One region of the Cyanobium sp. LEGE 06113 genome, then DNA from elsewhere that is predicted to be linked to it. Evidence: riboswitches for the same ligand, from Rfam matches in the RefSeq annotation. Region 1 holds a riboswitch; each other region holds the start of a gene.
The links. Region 1 has a riboswitch for cobalamin ahead of IQ220_RS15530 (HupE/UreJ family protein). Riboswitches for the same ligand answer to the same signal wherever they lie in the genome.

Region 1 (4,404 bases):
GCAGATCAGCAGACCCCGGCCGCTGAGCCGATAACCATCCCAGGCGGCATGGCCGATCAGCAGGCTGTTCTGCTCCAGAAAGCGCGGTTCCCAGGCCCCTGAGCAGGCGGATTCCTGCCCATGCCAGGACCTCGGTCCCCGCCACGGCTGCCCTGGCCAAGCCGGCAAGTCAGGCCACGGCATCGACCTGCTCCGGACAGGGCACCAGGCGCTCAGTCTCCCGATCCCAGAGCTTGAACTGGGCGCAACTGAGCATGTCGCCGAGTCGCAGACAGGGCACAGCCGCCAGCAGACGGGCATTGGCCTGGTGGGCGGCGCGCAGGTTGTAGTTGGGAATGCGCTCCGAGAGGTGGTGGATGTTGTGGTAGCCGATGTCAGCCGTGAACCAGCGCAGCCAGGCCGGCATCTGCAGATAGCTGGTGCCTTCCAGAGCTCCCTGCATGTGGCTCCAGCCCTCGGTGTTGTGGGCGTAGCTGCCCTCAAAGATGTGCTGAACGAAAAAGATCCACAGGAACAGGGCTGCCGAGAAGGTGAGGGTCACGCCGTAGAGCCCCAGCACCAGGCCGAATCCCCAGCGCTGGCCGGCCGCCACCACCAGGGCGATCAGCACCACGTTGTTCAGCAGCAGATCCCAGAACTCGGCCGAGCGCGGCACGGCCTGGGCCCGGACCGCCCGGGAGATCTCCTTGAGAAGCGCCAGCCTGGGCTGGATGGCGAGGTAGTAGAAGCCACCGGGGAGGGCCATCAGCGGATGGCGCAGCAAGGCGTAGGTGGCCTGCTGCCTGGCACTCAGCTGGGCGTAGTCGTCGGTGGTGATCAGGTCGGTGACGCCGCGATAGCGCTCCCAGTCGCCATTGGTGCGGTGGTGAAAGGCGTGGTCGTTGGACCAGGCCAGCTGGGGAATGGCATTCACCAGCCCCAGGATGAAGCCCCCCACCCGGTTGAGCCAGCGGCTGCGGAACAGGGAATGGTGGCCGCAGTCGTGCATCAGGGAGAAGCAGCGCAGCGAGAACAGCACCAGGGGAATCACCAGCAGGGGCACGGCCCAGGGCGCCCGCTGGGCGAGATGGATGGCCAGGGCCCAGCAGGCCAGGTAGGGGCCCACGGCGCTGAGGATCTGATAGGCGCCGCGCCAGTTGCTGCTGCGGGCATAGGGGGCCAGAACGAAGTCGGCTGGCCGGAGATCGGTGGTCATGCAGGAGGGCGAGGGGGGCATCACGGCACGAGCGGATCAGCCGGCGCGGACACCAGAGGCTGGCGCCGGCCCGGTCCGGCCCTGGAGTGCTTGTTGGGGACGTGAACGTCTGCGGCGCGTCTCAGCGCTCGGGCAGGCCCTGGCAGGCTGAAGGCGGGTGGCTTCCAGGGCTGGAAAGAAAGGCTTGGCTCATCGTGGAACCCGGTCCGCGCCGGGGGAGAGGGGTGATCACAACGGCGAGCGTTCTGACTGAGGGGTGCTCCCAGGAGCGAACCCCATCACAGCTGCGGGACAGCGCCGGACTCGCAGAGGGTCCAAGAACCCCCTCCCCACCGGACTTTCCTCCTTGCGTCCAGGGTGTGAACCACTGGAACCGTCACGGCCAGTCTGGTGCAGATGTCAGCCAACTGACGCCTCTGCGGCGTTCAGCGGGCAGCGAAGGCGATCGGGCCGAGGATCAGGGCCGCGCCAGCGACGGCGAGCAGCAGGGCCACGGCGGCGGTCCAGCGGCTGGGCAGCTGCCGCAGCACGAGATAGCTGCTGCCGCTCACCAGCACCGAGGCGGAGAAGGAACCCGCCCACCACAGCGCTGAGGCGGCACCGGCCGGAGCCTCCTGACCATGGAGCATGGCGTGCACGGCCACGGCTGCAGCGATCAGGCACCGCAGAGCTCCAGGGCCGGCGCCAGCGGCGACTTCTGGCTGCGCAGCACCAGCAGGGCCACGGCGGGGATGGCCAGGGTCGCCAGCAGCTCGGCACCAGGCAGCCCGCCGCCCATGGCGCCGAACACGCCTCCAGCCAGGGCGCCAGCCAGCCCCCAGAGCAGCAGCTCGGCCGAGAGGTAGGAGGCCGCGGCGCCAACGGCGATCAGCAGCAGCAGGTGGTCGGTGCCCGCCAGTGGATGCAGGAAGCCTCCCACCAGGCCGCCTGAGGCCACGTTGTGGGCCTGGGCCGGCTGGCCGAGCAGCAGGGTCGTGGCGGTGGCCAGGGCCACCAGAAGGCCGAGGGAGCGGCTGGAGCGGAGGTGTTGCATGGTTTCTCCCGGTTTCCGCGCCGGGCAGGAAAGAACTCAAAGCGGCGAGCGTTCTGACTCAGGAGCAGGTCTCTCCATCACAGCTGCGGGACAGTGCCGGAGTTGCACCGGACTTTCCTCGTTGCCTTCCGGGCCAGAGGCTCGGAAACCACTCCGCTCCCATTGTGCTCCTGCTGCGGCGATTCGGCCGCAGACCTGATCCCACAGACCTGATCTCTGGGATTCAGGTCTTCCTCGCGCCAGCCCTGCTCCAGCCTCCAGCGGCGGCGACGCTGGCCAGTTGCAGCCAGCGGGCCGCCGGGGAGCGTCCTTCTCGCTCACGGGCGGCCCGCAGCAGGGGGCGCCAGGGGGGGAGCTCGGTCAAACGCTCACGCCCTCAAAGAGCCACGCCCTCACGCCGCTTGGCCGGAGCGCCGCTGGAACGCCAGCCCCGCACCACCCACAGCCGCTCCGCCTACAGCCAGCGCGCCAAGACCTCCTGCCACGGCCAGGAACCCCAGCGTCTGCAGGGCCAGCAGGAACAGGCCCAGGGCCGAGGCGGCCTTGATCTGGATGCGGGCCTTGATCAGCAGGGTGAGCAGCAGCAGCACCGTGGCCTGCAGGCCGGCGCTTGGCGGCGAGGGCCGCGGTGCTGATGAGGCTGAAGGGGCAGGGAAGCAGCATGGCTTGAGGGCAGTGCCCCCCATGCTGGCGGGTGGGCCCTGCCGGGCGTTGCCCCTGTTCAGCTGAAGCCCCCCAGCCGGATGCCGGCGCCCACCACCACGAAGGCGATCGCCAGGGCTGTGATGGCGCGGATGTGCCAGGTCAGGGGGCCCAGCCTGGCGTCGCTGAGGTTGGGGATGAGGCGCAGCCGGGCATCCAGGGCCAGGGCCACGGTGGCGGCCAGCAGCAGCAGCTTGGTGCCGACCAGCACGGCGATCGGGTTCGCCGGGTTGAACAGCCCCTGCAGGCCCGGCAGGTAGATCCAGGCCATGGCCAGGCCGGTGATCACCTGGATCGCCAGGGCGGTGAGCCCCAGGGGCTCAAACACCTCCTCGTAGGCCCGGATCGGCGCGGCGCTGGCCTGGCGCAGGGCCCGGGGCAACACCCCCAGATCCAGCACCAGGTGGCCGCCGGTCCACACCGTGGCGGCCAGGGCATGCACGATCACCAGCCAGGAGAACAGAGACATCGCTCAGGGCAACAGCGGCCCGCCGGTTTGGCGGCTGATGGCCACGATCCCAGGCCGGGGCACCCTGCCGGGCACGCCCGAGGGCCAGTTCGAGCCGGTTGGCACCCAGCGCTCCTGCTCGAAACCCGCCCCGTCGCGATCCACCAGGGCGGTGGTGTGGCGGCTGACCTCCTGGGCCCTGCGGCTGCCGTGCACTTCACCGGGGTGCTGCACGGCCAGGAACAGGGTGTGCTCAGCACTGTCGAAGCACGGCCCGGTGAGCTCGCACTCCATGGGCCCGGTGGCGAAGCAGAGGGCCTCGCCCCGGGCCGGCCCGCGCCTCGGCAGCACCCAGCAACTGTTGTTGCCGAACGCCTCGGCGGGGCTGGCCCCGGAGGAGCGGTCGGTCACCACCCAGATGTTGCCGGCCCCATCCACCTCCAGGTTGTCGGGGTTGGCGAAGCCCATGCCTCCCTCCCAGGGCAGGCCGCCCACCGCCACCATCTGCCAGCGGAAGCCGCCGGCGCTGGCCGTGCTCTCGCTGAGCCGCATCACCCAGCCATGGGGCCAGGTGGGCTCCCCGGCCGGGCCGGAGAAGATGGCGGGGTCGGCCCGACCCTCCCGATCGGCTCCCCCCGCCGTGAAAGCGATCAGCAGATCGCCCGTGGCCGGATCGATCACGGTGTCTTCCGGGCGGGCGGCGGCGGTGGCCCCCACGGCGTTGGCGGCCAGATGGGCATCGATCAGGATCGCGCCGAGCTGGGCGTCCCCTGTGCCGGGGTAGAGGGAGGCCAGGGTGCTGAACTGCTCGCGGTAGCGCTTCACCTCGGCATCGCTGCTGAGGTCCACGGCGCCGGGCTGGCGGCGGTCGGGATCGGGCAGCCGCGTGGCCTGGCTCAGGCCCCAGCGCTGGTAGTGGCTGGGGAGCTGGGGCGCCAGGGCGGTGGAGGGCAGCAGCGGAATCCAGCGCCCCTGGCGCCGGCGCCGAACTGGGCCACCTCCAGGCGCCCGGCGCTGAACAGGGCG
Region 2 (4,404 bases), on a different contig from region 1:
GCCCGCCCTGCTGGGCCGGCCGCTGGTGGTGCTCTCCAACAACGACGGCTGCATCGTGTCGCGCAGTGCCGAGGCCAGGCGGCTCGGCATCGCCATGGGCCAGCCCTACTTCCAGGTGCAGCGCCAGCTGGAGCGCCTCGGCGTGGTGGTGCGCAGCTCCAACTACGCCCTCTACGCCGACATGAGCCAGCGGCTGATGGCCACCCTGGAGCGCTGGGTGGAAGAGCTGGAGATCTACTCGATCGACGAGGCCTTCGGCCTGCTGCCCCGGCCGCCGGGCAGCGATCTCACCGCCTGGGGGCTGGAGCTGCGGCGGGCGGTGCAGCGGGAGCTGGGGCTGCCGGTGGCGGTGGGCCTCGCCCCCACCAAGGTGCTGGCCAAGCTGGCCAACCGCCTCGCCAAGGGGCAACCGGCCCATGGCCATGTGTTCGACCTGGGGGCCTGCAGCGACCCCTCCGCCTGGCTGCAGCAGGTGGCGATCGAAGACGTGTGGGGCATCGGCCGGCGCCTGGCCCGCTGGTGCCGGCTGCGGGGCGTCGCCCATGCCCTCGCCCTGCGCGACATGCCGAGCGGTGAGCTGCGCCAGAAGTGCGGCGTGGTGGGCCTGCGGCTGCAGCAGGAACTGCGGGGCCACCGCTGCCTGCCGCTCACCCTGGTGCCAGCGCCGAAGCAGGAAACCTGCGTGAGCCGCAGCTTCAGCCAGCCGGTGCGCACGGCCGCGGAGCTGCGCCAGGCGGTGGCCACCTACACGGTGCGGGCGGCCGAGAAGCTGCGCCGCCAACGGCAGCGGGCCGGGGCCCTGAGCGTGTTCGTGCGCAGCAACCCGTTCAACGGCACCAGCTTCTACAGCAACAGCGCCACCCTCACCCTGGCGCTGCCCAGCCATGACACCGCCGTGCTGCTGGCGGCGGCCCTGCCCCTGGCCGAGGCCCTGTTCCGTCCCCAGCACCCGCTGCAGAAGGCCGGCGTGCTGCTGCTGCAGCTGCAGGGCGAGGAGCTGCTGCAACACCACCTGCTGCAACCGCTGCCGCCGGAGCAGCAGCAGCGCCGCGCTGCCCTGATGGCCGCCGTGGACCGGCTCAACCGCCGCTACGGGCGCGGCACCGTGCAGTGGGCCGCCTGCGGACTGCAACCGCCCTGGGCGATGCGGCGCGACAGGCTCTCCCGGGCCGCCACCACGCGGCTGGAGGCGATCCCACGGGTGCTGGCGCAGTGAAAGGCGGGATCAGCGCTGCGGCCGGGCTCGTCGTGGGGCGGAACTCAGGGCAGCTGCGCCAGGCAGGCCTCGATCATCGCCGCCGTGACCGGAATCGTCTCCAGCTCATCGGCGTTGTCGAGGAAGGCGTCAAAGGAGGCGTAGCGACGGATGCAGGGAGCGGCGCCGGGGGCGCTGCAGGCGGCAGCCCAGTCGCCGTCGTCGGGCTTCACCAGGGCATAGGCCATCAGGGCCTCCTCCAGATCGCCGCCATCACCGATGCCCTCGCCGTGCCAGAGCACTTCGAAAAAGTCCATGGACGCGGGGGGAACACGGAGCACACCCAGGTTACTGAGCACGCCGGCCGCCCTGAAATCGGACACGAAACCTGAAGCGGGGCGAGAAAGAGCTGAGCCGCCGTGGGTATGCTCAGATTCAGAACGGTTCCGGCGGGGTTCAGCCGCCGGAGGCAACAGGGAAAGTGCCGTTGAAATCGGCCGCTGTCCCGCAACTGTGTTTCAGGGTCCCAGGACCCTGATCAGTCAGAACACCTGCCGTTCTTCACAACTCAACTGTCTTACCTGCGAGGTACAGAGTGAAGACCATGCCAGCAAAGCTGGCCAGCCTGTCGTTGATGGCTGCGCTCAGTTTCTGCCTTGTTCTATTAACGCCTGCCCCGGCGCAGGCGATGCACATCGCCGAGGGCTTCCTGCCGCTGCAGTGGGCCGTGGCCTGGTGGCTGATCTCGCTGCCCTTCCTGGCGGTGGGGCTGCGGTCGCTGACGCGCATCAGCCGCAGCCACCCGGAGCTGAAGCTGCTGCTGGCCCTGGCCGGCGCCTTCACCTTCGTGCTCTCGGCCCTGAAGATTCCCTCCGTCACCGGCAGCTGCTCCCACCCCACCGGCACCGGCCTGGGCGCGATTCTGTTCGGCCCCACGGTGATGACCGTGATCGGCAGCATCGTGCTGCTGTTCCAGGCGCTGCTGCTGGCCCACGGCGGGCTCACCACCCTGGGCGCCAACATCTTCTCGATGGCGATCGTGGGGCCATTCGTGGCCTGGGGCGCCTTTCAGCTCTTCAGCAGCAGCGGCCACAGGCGCCTGGCGGTGTTCGCCGCCGCCGCCCTCGCCGACCTGGCCACCTACGTGGTCACCGCTGGCCAGCTGGCGATCGCCTTCCCCGCCGCCAGCGGTGGGGTGATGGCCTCATTCCTGAAATTCGGCAGCATCTTCGCGATCACCCAGATTCCCCTGGCGATCACCGAAGGCCTGCTCACCGTGCTGGTGTGGAACTGGTTGCAGTCCTATGGCCAGCCCGAGCTCAAGACCCTCCGCCTGCTCCACCAGGAGAGCTGACCCCATGACCGATTCTGGAAAGCAACGCCCCCAGGGCAACTGGCTGCTGGTGCTCGCCGTGGTGGCCCTGAGCGCCCTGCCCGTGCTGGTCGTGCGCGGCGAATTCTCCGGTGCCGACGGCCAGGGCATGGACGCCATCAGCGAGATCCAGCCCAGCTACAGGCCCTGGTTCAACGCCGTGGTGGCGTTGCCCAGCGGCGAGGTGGAAAGCCTGCTGTTCGCCAGCCAGGCGGCCCTTGGCGCCGGTGTGATCGGCTACGTGATCGGGCTCTACAAAGGACGCGCTCTGAACAGGGGCGATGAGTCACCGGATTGACGCCCTGGCCTACGGCAACCGGCTGCGCTGGTTGCCCCCGGGCCAGAAGCTGGCCTTTGCGGCGGTGCTGCTGCTGCTGGGGCTGGTGGCACCTCCGCTGGTCCAGGGCCTGATCAGCCTCTGGCTGGCGCTCTGGATCGTGGTGTACGCCGCGATCCCGGCGCGGCTCTACCTGCCGCTGCTGCTGTTGCCGCTGGGGTTCGCCATCGCCAGCCTGCCGGCCCTGCTGCTGCAGGCGGTGCCGCTCGACGCCTTCACCGCCACCGCTCGCGGGGACGTGTGGCAGCAGCTGGCCCGGCCCCTGGCCGGCGGCTGGATGCTGTATGTGAGCCAGCAGGGGGTGGGGCAGGCCGCGCTGCTGATCAGCCGCTCGCTGGCCGCCAGCAGCTGTCTGATGTTCGTGCTGCTCACCACGCCCTTCAGTGAGCTGATCGCTGTGCTGCGGCGCCTGCGACTGCCGCCCCTGCTGCTGGAGCTGCTGGTGCTCACCTATGGCTTCATCTTCACCCTGATGGGCATCGCCAGCGAGCTGTGGGTGGCGCAGCAGGCCAGGGCCGGGAGGCGCGGCTGGAGGCAGCGACTGAAGAGTCTGGGGGTGCTGGTGGCCCAGTTATTGCATCGCTCCCTGGCGAGCTACCGGGGCCTCGCCATGGGCCTGGCGGCCCGGGGGTTTGACGGCGAGCTGCGGGTGCTGGCTGCAGAGCGACACCGGGGCTCGCCGCGCCATCAGCGAGAGGCCATCGCCGGCTGTGCCCTGCTCGGTGCCCTGTCCTTGGGGCTGGGGCGATGACTCCAGCGCAGCCCCCCGATGGCGGCAAGCCGGCAACAACCCTGCTGCGCTTCGAGGCGGTGGGCTTCCGCTACCCCTGCGCCCTCGAAGCGTGCATCAGCGGCCTCAGCCTGGACGTGCCCGAGGGGTGGCGCTGCGGCCTGATCGGCGACAACGGCTGCGGCAAAACCACCCTGTTCCTGCTGGCCAATGGCCTGCTGCGCCCTCAGCAGGGCCAACTCCGCTGGCGAGAGGCACCAATCCGCTACGCGCGCGGATCCCTGCGCCGCCTGCGCCAGCAGGTGGGGCTGGTGTTTCAGAACCCGGAACATCAGCTGGTGGCCACCACGGTGGAGGAGGACCTCTCCTTCGGTCTGGTGAATCTGGGCCTGGAGGAGGCTGAAATCCGCCGCCGGATGCAACAGGCGGCGGAGACCTTCGGGCTGGAGGCCTTGCTGGAGCGCCCCACCCACATGCTCAGCATGGGCCAGAAAAAAAGCCTCTCCCTGGCCGATGTGATGGTGCTCGAGCCCGAGCTGCTGCTGCTCGATGAGCCCACCGCCTATCTGAGCCCGGGCCATGGCCGGGCGTTGCTGCAGCAGTTGCAGCGGATTCATGCCAGCGGCACCACCATCCTGGTGGCCAGCCATGACATGGAGTTCCTGAACAGCTGGGCCGACTGGCTGTTCGTGATCGAGGGCGGGCGGCTGGTGCTGGAGGGCACACCCGCCGATATCTTCGCCCGCCGCGATCAGCTCGAAGACCTGAAT
Region 3 (4,404 bases), 720 kb from region 1:
CCGCCACACCACCGCCCTGGTGGATCGCGACGGGGCGGGTTTCGAGCAGGAGCGCTGGGTGCCAACCGGCTCGAACTGGCCCTCGGGCGTGCCCGGCAGGGTGCCCCGGCCTGGGATCGTGGCCATCAGCCGCCAAACCGGCGGGCCGCTGTTGCCCTGAGCGATGTCTCTGTTCTCCTGGCTGGTGATCGTGCATGCCCTGGCCGCCACGGTGTGGACCGGCGGCCACCTGGTGCTGGATCTGGGGGTGTTGCCCCGGGCCCTGCGCCAGGCCAGCGCCGCGCCGATCCGGGCCTACGAGGAGGTGTTTGAGCCCCTGGGGCTCACCGCCCTGGCGATCCAGGTGATCACCGGCCTGGCCATGGCCTGGATCTACCTGCCGGGCCTGCAGGGGCTGTTCAACCCGGCGAACCCGATCGCCGTGCTGGTCGGCACCAAGCTGCTGCTGCTGGCCGCCACCGTGGCCCTGGCCCTGGATGCCCGGCTGCGCCTCATCCCCAACCTCAGCGACGCCAGGCTGGGCCCCCTGACCTGGCACATCCGCGCCATCACAGCCCTGGCGATCGCCTTCGTGGTGGTGGGCGCCGGCATCCGGCTGGGGGGCTTCAGCTGAACAGGGGCAACGCCCGGCAGGGCCCACCCGCCAGCATGGGGGGCACTGCCCTCAAGCCATGCTGCTTCCCTGCCCCTTCAGCCTCATCAGCACCGCGGCCCTCGCCGCCAAGCGCCGGCCTGCAGGCCACGGTGCTGCTGCTGCTCACCCTGCTGATCAAGGCCCGCATCCAGATCAAGGCCGCCTCGGCCCTGGGCCTGTTCCTGCTGGCCCTGCAGACGCTGGGGTTCCTGGCCGTGGCAGGAGGTCTTGGCGCGCTGGCTGTAGGCGGAGCGGCTGTGGGTGGTGCGGGGCTGGCGTTCCAGCGGCGCTCCGGCCAAGCGGCGTGAGGGCGTGGCTCTTTGAGGGCGTGAGCGTTTGACCGAGCTCCCCCCCTGGCGCCCCCTGCTGCGGGCCGCCCGTGAGCGAGAAGGACGCTCCCCGGCGGCCCGCTGGCTGCAACTGGCCAGCGTCGCCGCCGCTGGAGGCTGGAGCAGGGCTGGCGCGAGGAAGACCTGAATCCCAGAGATCAGGTCTGTGGGATCAGGTCTGCGGCCGAATCGCCGCAGCAGGAGCACAATGGGAGCGGAGTGGTTTCCGAGCCTCTGGCCCGGAAGGCAACGAGGAAAGTCCGGTGCAACTCCGGCACTGTCCCGCAGCTGTGATGGAGAGACCTGCTCCTGAGTCAGAACGCTCGCCGCTTTGAGTTCTTTCCTGCCCGGCGCGGAAACCGGGAGAAACCATGCAACACCTCCGCTCCAGCCGCTCCCTCGGCCTTCTGGTGGCCCTGGCCACCGCCACGACCCTGCTGCTCGGCCAGCCGGCCCAGGCCCACAACGTGGCCTCAGGCGGCCTGGTGGGAGGCTTCCTGCATCCACTGGCGGGCACCGACCACCTGCTGCTGCTGATCGCCGTTGGCGCCGCGGCCTCCTACCTCTCGGCCGAGCTGCTGCTCTGGGGGCTGGCTGGCGCCCTGGCTGGAGGCGTGTTCGGCGCCATGGGCGGCGGGCTGCCTGGTGCCGAGCTGCTGGCGACCCTGGCCATCCCCGCCGTGGCCCTGCTGGTGCTGCGCAGCCAGAAGTCGCCGCTGGCGCCGGCCCTGGAGCTCTGCGGTGCCTGATCGCTGCAGCCGTGGCCGTGCACGCCATGCTCCATGGTCAGGAGGCTCCGGCCGGTGCCGCCTCAGCGCTGTGGTGGGCGGGTTCCTTCTCCGCCTCGGTGCTGGTGAGCGGCAGCAGCTATCTCGTGCTGCGGCAGCTGCCCAGCCGCTGGACCGCCGCCGTGGCCCTGCTGCTCGCCGTCGCTGGCGCGGCCCTGATCCTCGGCCCGATCGCCTTCGCTGCCCGCTGAACGCCGCAGAGGCGTCAGTTGGCTGACATCTGCACCAGACTGGCCGTGACGGTTCCAGTGGTTCACACCCTGGACGCAAGGAGGAAAGTCCGGTGGGGAGGGGGTTCTTGGACCCTCTGCGAGTCCGGCGCTGTCCCGCAGCTGTGATGGGGTTCGCTCCTGGGAGCACCCCTCAGTCAGAACGCTCGCCGTTGTGATCACCCCTCTCCCCCGGCGCGGACCGGGTTCCACGATGAGCCAAGCCTTTCTTTCCAGCCCTGGAAGCCACCCGCCTTCAGCCTGCCAGGGCCTGCCCGAGCGCTGAGACGCGCCGCAGACGTTCACGTCCCCAACAAGCACTCCAGGGCCGGACCGGGCCGGCGCCAGCCTCTGGTGTCCGCGCCGGCTGATCCGCTCGTGCCGTGATGCCCCCCTCGCCCTCCTGCATGACCACCGATCTCCGGCCAGCCGACTTCGTTCTGGCCCCCTATGCCCGCAGCAGCAACTGGCGCGGCGCCTATCAGATCCTCAGCGCCGTGGGCCCCTACCTGGCCTGCTGGGCCCTGGCCATCCATCTCGCCCAGCGGGCGCCCTGGGCCGTGCCCCTGCTGGTGATTCCCCTGGTGCTGTTCTCGCTGCGCTGCTTCTCCCTGATGCACGACTGCGGCCACCATTCCCTGTTCCGCAGCCGCTGGCTCAACCGGGTGGGGGGCTTCATCCTGGGGCTGGTGAATGCCATTCCCCAGCTGGCCTGGTCCAACGACCACGCCTTTCACCACCGCACCAATGGCGACTGGGAGCGCTATCGCGGCGTCACCGACCTGATCACCACCGACGACTACGCCCAGCTGAGTGCCAGGCAGCAGGCCACCTACGCCTTGCTGCGCCATCCGCTGATGGCCCTCCCCGGTGGCTTCTACTACCTCGCCATCCAGCCCAGGCTGGCGCTTCTCAAGGAGATCTCCCGGGCGGTCCGGGCCCAGGCCGTGCCGCGCTCGGCCGAGTTCTGGGATCTGCTGCTGAACAACGTGGTGCTGATCGCCCTGGTGGTGGCGGCCGGCCAGCGCTGGGGATTCGGCCTGGTGCTGGGGCTCTACGGCGTGACCCTCACCTTCTCGGCAGCCCTGTTCCTGTGGATCTTTTTCGTTCAGCACATCTTTGAGGGCAGCTACGCCCACAACACCGAGGGCTGGAGCCACATGCAGGGAGCTCTGGAAGGCACCAGCTATCTGCAGATGCCGGCCTGGCTGCGCTGGTTCACGGCTGACATCGGCTACCACAACATCCACCACCTCTCGGAGCGCATTCCCAACTACAACCTGCGCGCCGCCCACCAGGCCAATGCCCGTCTGCTGGCGGCTGTGCCCTGTCTGCGACTCGGCGACATGCTCAGTTGCGCCCAGTTCAAGCTCTGGGATCGGGAGACTGAGCGCCTGGTGCCCTGTCCGGAGCAGGTCGATGCCGTGGCCTGACTTGCCGGCTTGGCCAGGGCAGCCGTGGCGGGGACCGAGGTCCTGGCATGGGCAGGAATCCGCCTGCTCAGGGGCCTGGGAACCGCGCTTTCTGGAGCAGAACAGCCTGCTGATCGGCCATGCCGCCTGGGATGGTTATCGGCTCAGCGGCCGGGGTCTGCTGATCTGCCACCTGGCCGCTCCGCTCGAACCTGAGCACGACTGGCGCCTCGACGGCGTGCGGTTCAGCCGGCGCTATGTGGCGCGAAGCGAGGTGACCGCCCAGCTGCGCCACCAGGGGCTGGGACCGGCAGCGATCCGTCCGAGCCTGGGGGCCCTCGACAGCTACGACCCGGCCAGGGAGCTGGTGGTGCTGCTGAGTGGCCATGGCCCCGAGCTGATCGCCCTGCTCAGGAAGCTGCCCACGGCGCCACCGACCTGCTTTGAACTGGTGGAACGGCGCTGGAGTGAATTCGCCTGCGCCGCAGTGCCGTGACCCAATAACACCTGATTATGCGCATAAACGCGTAGAGTGATGACTTCGATGCGCTGCAGCCGCCATGGCCACCGCCCCCTGGCCCTTCGCCCTGCTGATGGCCCTGCAGCGGCGCCTGGTGTGGGCCATCCCAGCCGCCATGCTGCTCGGCCTGGCCTGGGGGGTGACCCTGCCCTCGGCCTGGCTGGTGAGCCTGGTGATGCCCCTCACCTTCCTGATGGTGTATCCGATGCTGATCGACCTGCGGTTGCCGCTGCTGCTGGGTGGCAGAGACCTCAGGCTGCAGCTCACGGCCCAGGCGATCAACTTTCTGGTGATCCCGTTCGTGGCCCTGGCGATCGGCCGGCTGTTCTTCGCCAGCCAACCCCTGGTGGCCCTGGGCCTGTTGCTGGCGGCGCTGCTGCCCACCAGCGGCATGACCATCTCCTGGACGGGGTTTGCCAAGGGCAACCTGGAAGCAGCGGTGCGCATGACCGTGGTGGGGCTGGTGCTTGGGTCCCTGGCCACACCGCTCTACGCCAGGGTGCTGATGGGCA

Region 2: it holds a riboswitch for cobalamin, as region 1 does, so the genes downstream of both, IQ220_RS05960 (energy-coupling factor ABC transporter permease) here and IQ220_RS15530 (HupE/UreJ family protein) in region 1, are expected to answer to the same signal.
Region 3: it holds a riboswitch for cobalamin, as region 1 does, so the genes downstream of both, IQ220_RS00165 (fatty acid desaturase) here and IQ220_RS15530 (HupE/UreJ family protein) in region 1, are expected to answer to the same signal.

What each region holds. Positions count from the first base shown of each region.
Region 1 is NZ_JADEWM010000001.1:739,817-744,220, forward strand. It holds gene IQ220_RS03835 (hypothetical protein) at 1-168, opposite strand, end outside; gene IQ220_RS03840 (fatty acid desaturase) at 170-1,216, opposite strand; cobalamin riboswitch at 1,413-1,588, opposite strand; gene IQ220_RS15525 (hypothetical protein) at 1,621-1,839, opposite strand; gene IQ220_RS15530 (HupE/UreJ family protein) at 1,851-2,228, opposite strand; cobalamin riboswitch at 2,254-2,396, opposite strand; partial or broken gene IQ220_RS03850 (pyridoxamine 5'-phosphate oxidase) at 2,485-2,592, opposite strand; gene IQ220_RS03855 (hypothetical protein) at 2,621-2,914, opposite strand; gene IQ220_RS03860 (CopD family protein) at 2,950-3,399, opposite strand; gene IQ220_RS16380 (alkaline phosphatase PhoX) at 3,403-4,341, opposite strand; gene IQ220_RS16385 (PhoX family phosphatase) at 4,275-4,404, opposite strand, start outside.
Region 2 is NZ_JADEWM010000002.1:361,315-365,718, forward strand. It holds gene IQ220_RS05950 (Y-family DNA polymerase) at 1-1,216, shown strand, start outside; gene IQ220_RS05955 (hypothetical protein) at 1,261-1,512, opposite strand; cobalamin riboswitch at 1,620-1,769, shown strand; gene IQ220_RS05960 (energy-coupling factor ABC transporter permease) at 1,830-2,549, shown strand; gene IQ220_RS05965 (energy-coupling factor ABC transporter substrate-binding protein) at 2,554-2,865, shown strand; gene cbiQ (cobalt ECF transporter T component CbiQ) at 2,849-3,655, shown strand; gene IQ220_RS05975 (energy-coupling factor ABC transporter ATP-binding protein) at 3,652-4,404, shown strand, end outside.
Region 3 is NZ_JADEWM010000001.1:22,590-26,993, forward strand. It holds gene IQ220_RS16275 (alkaline phosphatase PhoX) at 1-160, shown strand, start outside; gene IQ220_RS00145 (CopD family protein) at 164-613, shown strand; gene IQ220_RS00150 (hypothetical protein) at 649-942, shown strand; partial or broken gene IQ220_RS00155 (pyridoxamine 5'-phosphate oxidase) at 971-1,078, shown strand; cobalamin riboswitch at 1,167-1,309, shown strand; gene IQ220_RS15410 (HupE/UreJ family protein) at 1,335-1,712, shown strand; gene IQ220_RS15415 (hypothetical protein) at 1,724-1,942, shown strand; cobalamin riboswitch at 1,975-2,150, shown strand; gene IQ220_RS00165 (fatty acid desaturase) at 2,347-3,393, shown strand; gene IQ220_RS00170 (hypothetical protein) at 3,395-3,868, shown strand; gene IQ220_RS00175 (arsenic resistance protein) at 3,933-4,404, shown strand, end outside.